Regions from separate parts of the Paraglaciecola sp. T6c genome, predicted to be linked through region 1. Evidence: predicted binding sites of a transcription regulator. Region 1 holds the regulator's gene; the other holds the start of a gene.
What was found. Region 1 encodes FliA, which starts transcription of late flagellar genes. Its sites were predicted from a motif close to CTAAAGNTNNNNNNNNNNNNGCCGATA; they were not measured.

Region 1 (7,735 bases):
GGATAAACCTAAACTAAGCAACCTGTTACGCACTAATACCAACTCACCTACCATATTCATGATTTGGTCTAAGCGCTTGGTATCCACCCTAACCGTCGTTTCCGGCTGTGGTGCTGCGGGACGCTTTTCCTCACGCTTAGAAACAGCCGACTTTTCCGCCGCCCCAGGGCTTTTAGCAGGTATATTGGCTTGGCTAGAGGCAATGCTGGGCGCACTCGACTTAGTGTCGTTACTTTTATCAGTGGCTTTTTCACTTGCGGATTGCGACGGCGTGTTATCAGATACTGCCGACGTTACTGGAGTGTTTGGCGCTTTACTTGTTTCTCCGTTAGCTTCTTTTTTGGTAACAGGCCCTTGCCCTTTACCATGGAGCTGATCGAGTAACGCTTCGAATTCATCATCACTGATATCTTCTGATTCAGAATTTGTGCTTGCTACGGGCGCGTCAGTCGATTCAGAGGGAGCGTCTTGAGAGCCGCCAAACTGCCCTTCTCCATGAAGCTGATCGAGTAACGCTTCAAACTCATCATCACTAATATCGTCACCATCACTACTCATATCAGCGCCACTGGAAGACTCTGTGGATTGTGGCGGCTTAATTGATGGTGATTGCGATGCTCCTCCAACGGGATTACCTTCACCGTGAAGTTCATCAAGCAAGGCCTCAAACTCGGATTCGTCAAAGTCATCCGAATTTGTTTTAGGCTGAGATGCCGCTTCACTGGGCGCCTCGATTACTGGCGTTTCGATAATTGGAGGCGCAGCAACTTGGTCTTGCGCCTCTGGCTTACTCAGGCGATGCAATGTATCTAATAACGATTGCTCTGCTGCTACCAAGGGTTTGTTCGATTTTACATCTTCAAACATGGCGACGACTTCGTCGGTTGCTTGAAGAATAATATCCATTAACTCTGGCGTTAATGAACGTTGGCCGTTACGCATGACATCGAATACGTTTTCAGCGCCGTGACAAATATCGACTAATTCGGTTAACGAAAGAAAGCCCGCGCCACCTTTAACCGTGTGGTAGCCTCTGAAAATCGCATTCAGTAAATCCGAATCTTGCGGATTATTTTCCAACTCAACCAGCTGTTCTTGAAGCTGCTCTAGTATTTCACCCGCTTCTACTAAAAAATCCTGAAGGATCTCCTCGTCAACATCAAACCCCATATTGTAACGCCTCTAAAATCCTAAACTTGACAGTAAATCATCAACATCATCTTGATTAGATGCGACGTCGTCACGGTTAGCTGCATCGAGAATTGGGCCTTCCGCTTTAACACTATCGGCTTGTTTATCAGATATATGAGGAATTTCCGCTGACTCTGATCCACCGAACATCGTTAACATATGCACTAGGCTGTCTTCTACTTCTTTAACTAGTTCAATGACCCGGCGAATAATTTGCCCTGTGATGTCCTGATAGCCTTGAGCTAGTAGCATCTCGGTTAATAATGCGTTTAATTTTCCAGACTCGTCCTTGCCCTCTTCTAAAAAGGTGTCGAGGCGTCTGCACAGGGCATTGAATTCGCCCAGCTCTAACTGACGATTAAAAAGCTTCTTCCACTCAGGAATGATTTCGTTCATTTCAGAATTGAGCTTTTCGGCAATGGGCATGCAATCATCGACTAAGTCCATCGTGCGATTCGCGGCTTGCTCAGTGGTTTCAATAACATACGTGAGCCGCGTTTTAGCGTCAGGGATCTCTTCATTCGCTAAATTAGCAATACGTTCATCGAGTTGAAAGTTATTCAAAGAATCATGAAGTTGGCGAGTTAATTTACCTACCTCTTCGAACAGTTCGACAGAATTGGTGTCATTGACACTATCGAGAAGCTGCTGAGCGCCTTGATTATTACCACTTTCAAGTAAAGCGACTAATTGCTTTGCATCTTCTAGCTTCATGGGGGCTGGATGTGAGGTCATAAGGCCTTCCTTATCGTTGAGAAAAGCCTGACTAACCTAAGCGTTCAAATATCTTGGCCAACTTCTCTTTAAGGGTCGCAGCAGTAAATGGTTTGATAACATACCCATTAACACCAGCCTGCGCCGCCGCTACAATTTGTTCTTTTTTGGCTTCTGCCGTTACCATTAACACTGGTGTGTGTTTAAGGTTTTCGTCGGCACGGATCGCCCGCAATAAATCAATTCCTTGCATGCCTGGCATGTTCCAGTCAGTCACTACAAAATCAAAATCACCTTGTTGAAGCATAGGCAATGCGGTACTGCCATCATCCGCTTCTTGAATATTAGTAAAACCTAGATCTTTCAATAGGTTCTTGATGATGCGACGCATTGTCGAGAAATCATCAACAACCAAAATTTTCATATTCTTATCCAAAACTTTCTCCGCTCGAGGCAAAATCAAAACATTTATATGTTATTTGTTTATTCTTCAATACGCCAAGTCTGCATTTTACTTTTTAGTTTTAGCATAGCTTGACTGTGTATTTGGCTAACACGTGATTCACTCACGTCTAGAACTTCACCTATTTCACGTAGATTCAATTCTTCGTCATAGTACAATGATAATACGATTGCTTCACGCTCAGGTAAGGTTGTAATGGCATGGGCTAAGGCTTTTTGAAAAGAGCCTTGGAGCAAATCTTCAAACGGAGTATCAGAGCCTTTAGTTTGCTCTGTTGTCACCACATCTTCCGATACCCCTAAATCTTCCATGCCAATAATTTTACCTGCATTCACTTCACCAAGCATTTGGTGATATTGCTCAATGCTGACTTCAAGTTTTTTGGCTATATCTACATCTCTGGCGTCACGGCCTGTCTCACGCTCAACTTTATTAATGGCATCCGTTATCGCACGGCCATTTTTATGCACAGAGCGTGGTGTCCAATCACCTTTTCGAATTTCGTCAAGCATAGAGCCGCGAATTCGAATACCTGCAAAGGTCTCAAAACTCGCACCTTTGGTGCCATCGAAGTTACGAGACGCTTCAAGTAAACCAATCATACCGGCTTGAATGAGATCGTCGACCAATACGCTGGCGGGTAAGCGGGCAATAAGATGATGAGCAATGCGCTTTACCAATGGAGCATGACGCTCCACCAGTGCATTTCTGTCATCTAACTGCTGATACGCAGCGGCTTTACTGTTCACCGAATATCGCCCACGGCTTTTTTGGCCACCAACTGCTCAAGGAAGAACTCTAAATGCCCTCCTGGCTGAGAAGGCACTGGCCAACCTGCTGCCTGTTGAGCTAGCTTTTTAATAGCGATAGCCGCTGGCGAAGTTGGATATGCTTCAACAATCGCTTTTTGCTTACGAACCGACTTACGAATATTTTCATCAAACGGTACAGTGGCGACTAGTTCTAAGGCCACGTCTAAAAAGCGGTCGGTGACTTTTGTTAACTTATTGAACAGCTCTTGTCCTTCTCGCATATTGCGCACCATATTGGCGACAATTTTAAAACGAAAAACACCGTGCTCTTTATTCAAAATTTTGATCAATGCATAGGCATCTGTGAGAGATGTAGGTTCATCACACACTACCACTAGGATATCTTGCGAGGCACGTGAGAAACTTAAAACCATATCTGAAATACCTGCCGCAGTATCAACAATTAATACGTCAATTTGCGAGCGCAGCTCACTGAATGCTCTAATTAAGCCTGCATGTTCGGTTGGAGTGAGTTCAGTCATTGACTGACTGCCAGAGGTTGCTGGCGCAATTTTAATCCCGTGGGGACCTTCAACAAGGACTTCGTCTAGAGTGCATTCCCCTGACAATACATGTGAAAGGTTTTTCACCACACGTAAGCCAAGTAACACATCCACGTTGGCTAAGCCTAAATCTGCGTCTAATACCATGACTCTCTTACCCTGCTGGGCCATAGAGATCGCGGTATTTAACGTGACGTTGGTTTTACCCACGCCGCCCTTACCACCGGTAACGGCGATCACTTTAATTAATCGAGATTGATTCATTCTTCTTAAGCTACTCGCTTGGTCCTCAATCATACTGCCACTGCTGCGTTATTTAGTGAGTTACCACTAGTATGAATTAATACGTGCTTTTTATAAAGCTTAGCGGCGCTGGTTATTAAAAATTTTGCATCTGCCACTTTCAAGTCTTCCGGAACCTTTTGGCCATCGGTAATAAAGCTCACGGACAATTTGTGCTCGATGGCCGCACTAATTGCCTCTCCAAGACTGTAGCATTCATCTATTTTGGTGAAAATACAACCCTGTAAAGAAATCTGTTTGTAAGCAGCAATGGTTTGCTGCATAACTTGATATTGACTGTTGGCTTGCATGACCAAATAACTGCTGATATTCGCCGTTGTACTCTGCTTCAACGTTTCTAACTGCTTGATCAGTCTAACATCTCTTTGCCCAAACCCTGCAGTATCAATAAGTATAAGGCGCTTATTCCTAAACTGGAATAACAGATCTGATAACTCTTCAGCGTTCTGCGCTTTTTTCACCGAGCAACCAATAATTCTGGCATAGGTAGAAATTTGCTCGTAAGCAGCGATTCGATAGCTGTCAATGGTGATCAAGCCGACATTTTGAGCACCGTATTTTTGCGCAGCTTGTGCGGCAAGTTTTGCCACAGTCGTTGTCTTTCCAGTCCCAGTAGGGCCCATTAAAACTGCGATGCCGCCTTTGGTCAGTAAGTTACTTTCTTCAGTTTGTATGCGATTAGCCAGCAGTTTTAATAAAAACAACCAAGCTTGACGCTCATCAGTATCTGCCGGGGTATAAGAAACCACTTCATTGGCCAGTGCTTCACTGATACCCATCTTTTGTAACTTGTTGGTTAAATAGCCGTGTAAAGGATGGTTTCGTCCTTTGTCTTGTTGCAAAAGACCAGCCACTTGGAACTGAAGCACATTACGTAAAGAGGCTAGCTCTTGACGCATTTCATTTAATGCGTCTTGCTGATGCGGTACGTTGGGTACCTCTGGTTGCGCCTGCGTTTGGCGTTGCGGCTGACTTGTTACATTTTGAGGCTTTGCAGGCTGAGCAACAGGCTGACTCGCTTGATGAGCTGACTCTTTTGCTTGAATTTGTTTTTCAAGCAATGCTCTAAGGCTATCCGGTCCGCTGTCACCGATGATTTCACTGAGGGTAGGAGTGGATTCTGCTCTGGGCTTCGGTGCAGACGTCAAACTGGACTCGGCGCGCTTAGGGCTTGCAGCTGGCTCTTTGTCATATGCAGCGACAATTTCCACACCATTGCTTAGCTTTTTATTAGACATGATGACTGCATCATCGCCCAACTCGTCTTTGACTTGTTTCAAAGCCTCGCGCATGTCTTTGCCATAAAAGCGTCTAATTTTCACAATTTACCCCTTGCTACTTGCATCTGGTGACGGACTATTGACCCACCGCACTGACTATTTTAATTTGTTTGTCATCTGGAATTTCTTGATATGACAACACATGCAAACCTTGTACTGCGTGCTTCAAGAACCTTGATAACACTGGGCGTAACATACCTGAGGTGAGTAACACCGCAGGTTCGCCCGCTAATTCTTGCTGTTGAGAAGCATCATTTAGTGACTTTTGTAAACGTTCAGCTAAACCAGGTTCTATTCCTGCGCCATCTCCTCCACCGGCTTGTAATGACTGGTGCAACATCTGTTCCAACTCTGGCGCCAAAGTTATGACTGGTAACTCGGCTTGTCCGCCATTGATCTCTTGAATGATGAGGCGCTTAAGAGAGATACGCAGCGCAGACACCAACACATCAGGATCTTGACTCTTAGGTCCATACTCACACAAGGTTTGTACAATGGTGCGTAAATCACGGATAGGCACGCCTTCGTACAATAGCGTTTGCAGTACTTTAACCACGGTACTAAGTGACAAAATATCAGGTACTAAACCTTCTACTAATTTAGGGCTTTGCTTGGCAAGCATATCCAACAACTGCTGAACCTCTTCGTGACCAAGTAATTGATACGCATTATTAGTCAGAAGTTGACTTAGGTGAGTCGCGACAACCGTGGCGCTATCGACCACGGTATAACCTAACGTTTGTGCGTGCTCACGTTGGTTCGAGCGGATCCATACGGCATCTAGGCCAAATGCTGGATCTTTTGTCACGGTTCCATCTAATTTGCCAAATACCTGACCTGGGTTAATCGCCAGCTCGTCGTCGTGGCTGATCTCCGCTTCGCCAACAGAGACTCCCAACATGGATATGGTGTAGTTGTTAGGACTTAAATCTAAATTATCGCGAATATGAACTGGAGGTATAAGAAAGCCAAGCTCTTGAGACAACTTCTTACGGACCCCTTTGATACGTGTCAATAACTCGCCGCCTTGTGATTTATCTACCAGCGGGATCAAGCGGTAACCTACTTCTAAACCAATGGTGTCAACGTGTTGCACGTCATCCCAACCTAGTTCTTTGATTTCAGCAGGTTTTGGTGTGCCACGTTCTTTTTCAGGCGCCAATACTTCCGGCTGTGAGGCCAATTTCTTTTCGCTCCAGTGCTGGTAATAAGCATATCCGCCCACTAACGCACTAAACCCCAAGAAAGCCACATGCGGCATGCCCGGCACTATACCCATGACAAACAAAATACCACTGGTGATGTATAACGCTTGGCGATTACCTAATTGACGAGTGAGTTCTTGTCCCATTTCTTGGGAGTCGTTTTCACGAGTGACGATTATCGCTGTCGCTACAGACAACAATAACGAAGGAATTTGTGCAACTAGGCCATCACCTATGGTTAGCAATGTATAAATCTCGACGGCCTGCCCGAAGGCTAAGTCGTGTTGAAAAATGCCAATGAATAAACCGCCCACTATGTTGATCAACATAATGAATAACCCTGCAACCGCATCCCCTTTTACGAATTTAGACGCACCGTCCATTGAGCCATAGAAGTCGGCTTCACTGGTCACTTCAAACCGGCGTTTACGGGCTTCATCTTGGTCGATAAAACCTGCGTTTAAATCTGCATCAATGGCCATTTGCTTACCTGGCATTGCATCTAACGTAAAGCGTGCGCTCACTTCTGAGATACGTCCAGCACCTGCGGTCACCACTTTAAAGTTAATAATCAACAGAATGGCAAATACCACAATACCCACAGCGTAGTTACCACCAATAACCACTTCGCCAAATGCTTGGATCACTTTCCCCGCCGCATCACCGCCTTCGTGCCCTTCCAGCAAAACAATCCGTGTTGATGCCACATTCAAGGCTAAGCGCAGTACAGTGGCAATTAGCAGAACGAGTGGGAAAATTCCGAAGTCGACGGGCTTCTTAGTGAAAACAGACACTAAGATAATGACCAGTGATAAAGCAATATTAAAGCTAAACAGCACGTCGAGAAGAAACGCTGGCATGGGTAAAATAACCATTCCCATGATGGCCAACAATACAAGAGGCGCACCAAGTCCAGACATAACAGACTGAAATTGATTTTTGTCGAAACGATTAAGATAAGCTGTTAGTTGCATAGCGCGTATTTTTTGACACCTGACGGACGTTTTACTTCATAAAGCAACTACCGCGCCAAATGAGGTAAAACACCCCTACGCCATGCATTAATCTTTAGTCTAACCGCAGGCTGGTGAGACTTTAGCGCCTCAATTCGTAAGGGATAGGAAGGTTTGTGGGTACTGACTTAGGACGTTTTCCCTTGCCATTTTTGTAGGCTTTTAGTTGAAAGACATAAGCCAAAATTTGCGCCACGGCCATGAATAGCTTAGCCGGGATCTCAGACTCCACTTCAGTAGAGTAATAAATT
Region 2 (7,735 bases), 2.0 Mb from region 1:
GTAATTGCATTTGTGCGCGACCCGGACGGTTACGCCATTGAGCTTATTCAAACAACATAATTATCCGCGAAAGGAAACTGAGACATTGGAGTCAATATGAAGAAAACAATTTTGTCGTTGTCATTGCTTGCGCTGCTGGCGAGCCAAGCCGCTTGGGCTGAACCATTGGTCATTGCTCATCGTGGTGCTTCGGGGTATCTACCAGAACACACCATGGAGTCCACTACTCTCGCCTTCGCCCTTGGGGCAGACTTTATTGAGCAAGACGTAGTGATAAGCAAAGATGGCGTGCCAGTCGTACTGCATGATATTCACTTAGATACAGTGACAAACGTTGCTGATAAATACCCACAGCGAAAACGTGATGACGGGCGTTTCTATGCCCTTGATTTTACCTTAACAGAATTAAAGTCTTTAAAAGTGCATGAGCGCAGCACAACAGATGGCAAACAGATTTTCAAAAACCGCTATCAAGGCAACGCTGAATTTACCATTGCGACCTTTGAAGAACAGATTGAGCTGATTAATCAACTTAACCGGCAATTTGGCAAGAACATTGGTTTTTACCCTGAGATAAAATCCCCTGCTTGGCACCGGGAACAAGGCGTGGATATCAGCAAAATTGTTATGAAAACCCTGCGCAAACATAGCCTTGATGATGCTAGTAAAGCCATTTATGTGCAGTGTTTCGATTATGCTGAGCTGAAACGTTTGCGCCATGAATTGGGCGCAAAAGTAAAATTGATTCAGTTGCTAGGTGAAAATGATTGGGGGGAATCCCCCACTGATTATGATGCTCTGCGCACGTCTGAAAAACTCGAAGAGTTAGCCACAATCGCTCAAGGTATAGGCCCATGGATCCCTCAGTTGGTTGATATGCAGACCCTACAACCCACGGGATTGGTCAAACGCGCACATGATGCAGGGCTTGACGTGCACCCATATACGTTTAGGCAAGACGCGCTGCCAAAAGGCGTAACCAATAAACAAACGCTGGACTTATTGTTTAAACAGCTAAAAGTGGACGGCTTGTTTACTGATTTTACCGACACAGTCGTGACGTATTTAGACCAACAACCCCGCTAAGGATATATTGGTTAGCGCATTGGCGCGCAGCGACGCCATCACTTAGCCAATAGCAAAAAGCCGATTAATTGTATTAATCGGCTTTTTTGATGGCTCTGTCACATCCTGACGTTGTTTGGCAGAAAGCGATCCCGCTAAGGTTTCGCCATGCGGATCACCACACGTCGGTTTTTTGCACGGGACATTTCATTGGTATTCGGGGCAATGTGTCGTCGTTCGCCATGGCCTGTCACTTCGATTCGCTGAGGTGCTACGCCCATGTCGCTAAAGTAATTTTTTATCTCTACCGCACGACTCACCGACAAGGTTTTGTTCATGTCTCGACCGCCGTAGCTATCGCTGTAACCGTCGAGCAAAACTAATTCCATATCGCTATCTTCTTTGAGGTATTGACCAATCATATTCAAACGGCGCTGGGAGTACTTGGTCAATTCGGTGCTGTTTTTCTGGTAGGCGAGAATGGTGTAGGCAATATCATCAAAACTATAGGGCAGTAGGTTCGATACACATTGTGCGAAATTTTCATAAGGGGCAGCAAAATTGCTGGCATTTAAGCCAACTGAAATCCTGTCATTTTGATTGTACCAGTCTTGATAATATATGGTCGGCCAGAAACCCTTTTCTAGTTCCGAGAGCATAGTCCACGCAACTTGCTCTGGCAGATCGCCATTGTATTGCTTACGTATGGTCATATCTGCAATGGCGTGGTGCATTTGCCCCGGCATCCACCGAGGAGGAACAGAATAGACAGACGCCATACCAAACGTTTTAGGCAAACGCAGCATATCAAGCTCAAACTCCATATTCAGTTGCTTAGACGCCATGCTAGTAAACATTGCCTCACCATAGCCTGGTATTTTATGTGCCAAGGTACACTGCAAACGACTTTGCTGGCTTAACTGCCAGTCAGATGTCTCAATTTTTGCCGCGTATTGCCGTAGCCCAGCTGATAGAGAACCGCTTAACGTCAGGGACACTATAAATAAGATAGATTTCATAAGTCTTTTCGTTTGATTAATTCCGCTTCATGAGCAATCACTGCTCCTGTGCATTGGTTATCGACTCCCACGGTAAAAGCTTAACCCTGAATTCACCGCTTGCCCAGTCTACTAAAGATTATAGTTCGCTAGATTATTAAGTATATAGGGTAGCGACGTGTGCAGATAGTTGACATAATCACGCCTTATTTTTATCGCTATAGGTAGCTATGTCAGATCCCCAATTTCTCCTAAAAGACCGATTCAGAGGCTACTTTCCCGTTATCGTAGATGTTGAAACAGCGGGCTTTAATGCGCAAACCGACGCGTTGCTTGAAGTCGCTGCAATTACGACCCAAATGGACGCCGATGGCTTTTTAACCCCAGATAAAACGTTTCATTATCACGTGGTTCCCTTTGAAGGGGCTAACTTAGAAAAAGCGGCGTTAGAGTTCAACGGGATAGATCCTTGGTGCGCCCTGCGGGGAGCATTAGATGAAACAGAAGTCATGAAAGACTTGTGCAAGCAAATTCGCAAAGAGCAAAAGGACGCTGACTGCCAGCGCTCAGTAATGGTGGCGCACAACGCCGCATTCGATTTAGGTTTTATCAATGCCGCTATCGAACGCAGTAAAATTAAGCGTACGCCGTTTCACCCATTCGTATCATTCGATACCACCACGCTATCAGGTTTAGCGTTGGGGCAAACGGTATTAGTCAAAGCATGCCAAGCGGCCAATATTAGTTTCGATCAAAGCGAAGCACATTCAGCCTTATATGACACCCAGAAAACGGCTGAACTCTATTGTTATATTGTTAATAAATGGCAAAGCGCATGTGGTTGGCCTACCCCAGAGCATGACTAAGCCTTATTTCGCAGACACAAAAAAGCCGCTGTTCACATAAGATCACAGCGGCTTTTTTATCACTTCATCTATAACGCATCACGCTACAGAGTATTAAAGCGGATCAGCGTTGAATTAAAGCGAATCAGCGTTCTCTGAAAGATAGCTAGCAACACCTTCAGGGCTGTCTACCATACCTTTTTCACCAGCTTGCCAACCGGCTGGGCATACTTCACCATGTTCTTCATGGAAGTTAAGCGCATCAACCATGCGAAGCATGTCGTCAATGTTACGACCTAAAGGAAGATCGTTGACCACTTGGTGACGCACAACGCCTTCTTCGTCGATCAAGAATGAACCACGAAAAGCAACGCCAGCTTCTGGATGCTCAACATCGTATGCTTGACAAATTTCGTGCTTAACATCAGCAACCATAGCGTATTTCACTTTACCGATACCGCCGTCATTGATAGCAGTGTTACGCCATGCGTTATGGGTAAACTGAGAATCAATAGACACACCAATCACTTCTACGCCACGTTTTTTGAACTCATCGTAACGCTTATCAAAAGCGATCAATTCAGATGGGCAAACAAAAGTGAAATCAAGAGGGTAGAAAAACAATACTGCTTTTTGACCTTTGATTGCTTCGCTTAGGGTGAAGTTTTCAACGATATCGCCATTTCCTAATACGGCTGCGGCGGTAAAATCTGGGGCTGGGCGACTAACTAGTACACTCATTTTTGATCTCCATTCTTTGGGTTTAAAATATGCTGGCGCATAGTGTAACGACTATTAACGGGTTATCACACTCTTTTACGAACCAATAATGTAGGTATGGTTTGGCAAAAACCAAGTGGCGAGTCAGATTTTACGGCCTCTTCACCTCACACTATCAAGTAGAAATCAATCTAGACTATTTAATGTACAAATTGACAAAAGAAATACTTGAAAGTACTGCAAACAACAATTATTATCATTTACATCAATATTCAGTAAGGTTAATTATGTACGTTTGTTTGTGTCACGGCATTACCGACAAAGCTATTAAACAGGCCGTTCGCGAAGACGGTGTGGGCAATATGCGCCAGTTACGTGAAGCGCTTGGCGTGGGTGATCAGTGCGGCAAATGTGTGCGTATGGCGCAAAGCATCGTTGACAACACGATTATTGATGAATCTCTATTTAAAGAAGTGTGTTAACCCAACCTAGCGGAGTCAACACTCGCCAGGAACACCAAAAAATCAGTGCCTTTTTAGCGTTCATTAGTATTACGACGCAGGGAACAGGACACAAATAAAAAAAGAGTCCTACAGGACTCTTTTTTTATGGATGACTAACTGTTCTAAACGCAGCCAATCGACGTCGTTTAGAGCAACAGGCTTTGTTACTTATCAGCGCGTTTTTCAGCGCTTTCTTTAACGATTGTTTGCAATTCGCCCTGCTGAACCATTTCCATGATGATGTCACAACCACCAATAAGCTCACCGTCGATCCACAACTGTGGAAAAGTAGGCCAGTCAGCGTATTTTGGCAATTCTGAACGAATGTCAGGGTTTTGCAGAATATCAACGTAAGCAAACTCTTCGCCACAAGACATCAATGCCTGTGATGCCTGAGCTGAAAAGCCACAGTTAGGCAATTTAGGTGACCCTTTCATATAAAGAAGAATGGGGTTTTCACTGATTTGTTGCTGAATTTTTTCAACTGTTTCCATAAATATTCTCACTCAAAATTTTATTAACGCTAGTAATGCGGTCAAGTTTACCGTTTTCAAGGCAATATACCAATGCTGCCTTGTGATCTTTATTGGTTTCAAATTATTATCAAGCTTACCCCTTGTAATGTACCTTAAGCGCCCTAAGATCGGTGACTGGGTTTCAGGATAACTTTGGACAAACCGTTTTATATTCGTGTATAAAACATTAGCGTTTACACAAGGTTAGACACACGATTTTTGTTAACTTTAAATGGAGAATTATCATGGCTTTCGAACTACCAGCTCTTCCGTATGAAAAAAATGCTTTAGAACCACATATCTCAGCTGAAACGTTGGAATATCACTACGGCAAGCATCACGCGACTTATGTTACTAAGCTAAACGGCTTGGTTGAAGGTACTGATATGGCGAATAAAGATCTTGAAGAGATCGTTAAATCGTCAGAAGGCGGAGTTTTCAATAACGCTGCTCAAATCTGGAACCACACGTTCTACTGGAACAGCCTAAGCCCTAATGGCGGCGGCGAGCCAACTGGCGCTCTTGCTGATGCAATCAATGCTAAATGGGGTTCTTTCGCAGACTTCAAAGCCGCATTAAACGACAAAGCAGTTAACAACTTTGGTTCAAGCTGGACTTGGCTTGTAAAAACTGCTGATGGCAGCCTAGACATCGTTAACACTAGCAACGCAGGTACCCCGTTAACGGATGCAAGTGTTACCCCTCTACTAACAGTAGATTTGTGGGAACATGCTTACTACATCGATTATCGTAATGCTCGTCCTAAGTACCTTGAAGGTTTTTGGGCACTAGCAAACTGGGATTTCGCAGCGAGCAACTTCGCTTAAGCGGTTCTGGTCTGATTAACGTAATCAGAAGATGATTTAAAAGCCTCGATAAATCGAGGCTTTTTTGTATCTGCTGTCTTCCCGCTTGTGCCAATAATAGACGCCTGTTCATACTCCATTCAGTCTTGCCTACTTTGCGCTTCTTTTGCGCCAACTTCGTTAGTGCTTAAAAATCAGTTTTTAGCATTCTCTAGAAAATATTGTTCTAAATCTGAAACATACAAATGCCAATAAGGGTCTAATCTTACCAGTGAAGCCAGAAAATTTTCTATATGTGAGGTCGAGTTATGGGAATTTTAGAGCAATATCAGACACGGTACGAAGCCCGTAAAGAAGAAGAATTAACCATCGACGAATTCTTAGAAATCTGTAAAACAGATGATTCAGCATACGCCAATGCAGCAGAACGTCTTCTTAAAGCAATCGGTGAACCAGAAATGGTCGACACCGCCAAAGATGCCACCTTAAGCCGTATTTTTTCTAACCGAATCATCGCTCGTTACCCAGCGTTTGACGGATTTTATGGCATGGAAGAATCAATAGAACAAATCGTGTCTTACCTTCGGCATGCTTCTCAGGGGCTGGAAGAAAAGAAACAAGTGTTATACCTGCTTGGCCCTGTCGGTGGTGGCAAGTCTTCTTTAGCAGAGAAGCTAAAAGAACTGATGCAGCAACAGCCAATTTACGTACTCAAAGACTCCCCGGTGAACGACCACCCCCTTAGTTTGTTTGATTCGAATGAAGACGGCTCATTGCTGCTTAACGAGTATGGTATTCCACATCGCTACCTAAGAACCGTCATGTCACCATGGGCACGTAAACGCTTACATGAATACAACGGGGACATCCGAAAGTTTAAGGTGGTCAAGTTACACCCTTCAATACTCGATCAGATTGCGGTTGCTAAAACCGAGCCCGGTGATGAGAACAACCAAGACATCTCCGCCTTAGTCGGCAAAGTGGATATCAGGCGTTTAGAGCACTTTGCCCAGAATGACCCTGATGCCTACAGCTATTCAGGAGCATTGTGCCGCGCAAACCAGGGCCTAATGGAGTTTGTGGAGATGTTTAAGGCGCCTATAAAAGTGCTTCACCCCTTGTTAACCGCCACTCAGGAAGGTAATTACAATTCCACCGAAGGATTGTCTGCCCTGCCCTTTGAAGGCGTAATATTGGCCCACTCAAATGAGTCAGAGTGGCAAACCTTTCGCAATAACAAGAACAATGAAGCCTTTCTTGACCGTGTATTTATTGTCAATGTGCCATATTGCTTGCGCGTATCAGAAGAAATGCAGATCTATCGCAAACTCATCGATAACAGTGAACTATCCGGTGCCCCATGTGCCCCAGACACGCTAGAAACCCTAGCCCAGTTCAGTGTGTTATCTCGTTTGAAAGAGCCTGAAAACTCAAGCATTTATTCAAAAATGCGGGTGTACGACGGTGAAAGCTTGAAAGACACGGATCCTAAGGCCAAGTCCTATCAAGAGTACCGAGATTACGCAGGTGTGGACGAGGGCATGCAAGGTCTATCGACCCGCTTTGCATTCAAAATATTGTCTCGCGTCTTTAATTTTGATCCACAGGAATTGGCCGCCAACCCAGTGCATTTATTTTACGTACTCGAGCGCCAGATTGAACGTGAGCAATTCGCCAGCGAAATTGCTGATAAATACAAAGAACATTTAAAAGGTTATCTGATCCCCAAGTACGTGGAATTTATTGGTAAAGAGATCCAAACCGCGTATTTAGAATCCTATTCTGAATACGGTCAAAATCTGTTTGACCGATATGTCATTTATGCGGATTTCTGGATCCAAGATCAGGAATATCGAGATCCTGAAACCGGCCAGCTATTTGACAGAGAAGCGCTGAATACTGAGCTTGAGAAAATTGAGAAAACCGCAGGTATAAGCAACCCTAAAGATTTTCGCAATGAAATAGTCAATTTCGTGCTGCGCGCTAGAGCCAATAATAAAGGCAAGAACCCAAGCTGGACCAGCTACGAAAAATTACGCACTGTGATTGAAAAGAAAATGTTTTCCAACACTGAAGATCTATTACCCGTTATATCGTTTAACAAAAAAGGCTCTGCGGAAGACGAGAAAAAACACGATGATTTTGTCGCCCGTATGGCCGAAAAAGGCTACACCCAAAAGCAAGTCAGATTGTTATGCGAATGGTATTTACGGGTGAGGAAATCTTCTTAATGTGGCACTGGTAAACAACAGCGCTCCAATGGAATCCATTGAGGTAAAGTAG

Region 2: a site for FliA is predicted at 2,143-2,169, ahead of PATL_RS07180 (flagellar protein MotY). Genes of this name have one in related genera too.

The regions. Positions count from the first base shown of each region.
Region 1 is NC_008228.1:3,658,179-3,665,913, forward strand. It holds gene PATL_RS15525 (chemotaxis protein CheA) at 1-1,170, opposite strand, end outside; gene PATL_RS15530 (protein phosphatase CheZ) at 1,183-1,926, opposite strand; gene cheY (chemotaxis response regulator CheY) at 1,958-2,341, opposite strand; gene PATL_RS15540 (RNA polymerase sigma factor FliA) at 2,389-3,117, opposite strand; gene PATL_RS15545 (MinD/ParA family protein) at 3,114-3,980, opposite strand; gene flhF (flagellar biosynthesis protein FlhF) at 3,977-5,308, opposite strand; gene flhA (flagellar biosynthesis protein FlhA) at 5,343-7,445, opposite strand; gene flhB (flagellar biosynthesis protein FlhB) at 7,567-7,735, opposite strand, start outside.
Region 2 is NC_008228.1:1,677,910-1,685,644, reverse strand. It holds gene gloA (lactoylglutathione lyase) at 1-60, shown strand, start outside; gene glpQ (glycerophosphodiester phosphodiesterase) at 97-1,086, shown strand; gene PATL_RS07180 (flagellar protein MotY) at 1,221-2,084, opposite strand; gene rnt (ribonuclease T) at 2,294-2,929, shown strand; gene PATL_RS07170 (peroxiredoxin) at 3,044-3,649, opposite strand; gene PATL_RS07165 (bacterioferritin-associated ferredoxin) at 3,916-4,110, shown strand; gene PATL_RS07160 (Grx4 family monothiol glutaredoxin) at 4,296-4,625, opposite strand; gene sodB (superoxide dismutase [Fe]) at 4,892-5,473, shown strand; gene PATL_RS07150 (PrkA family serine protein kinase) at 5,761-7,683, shown strand.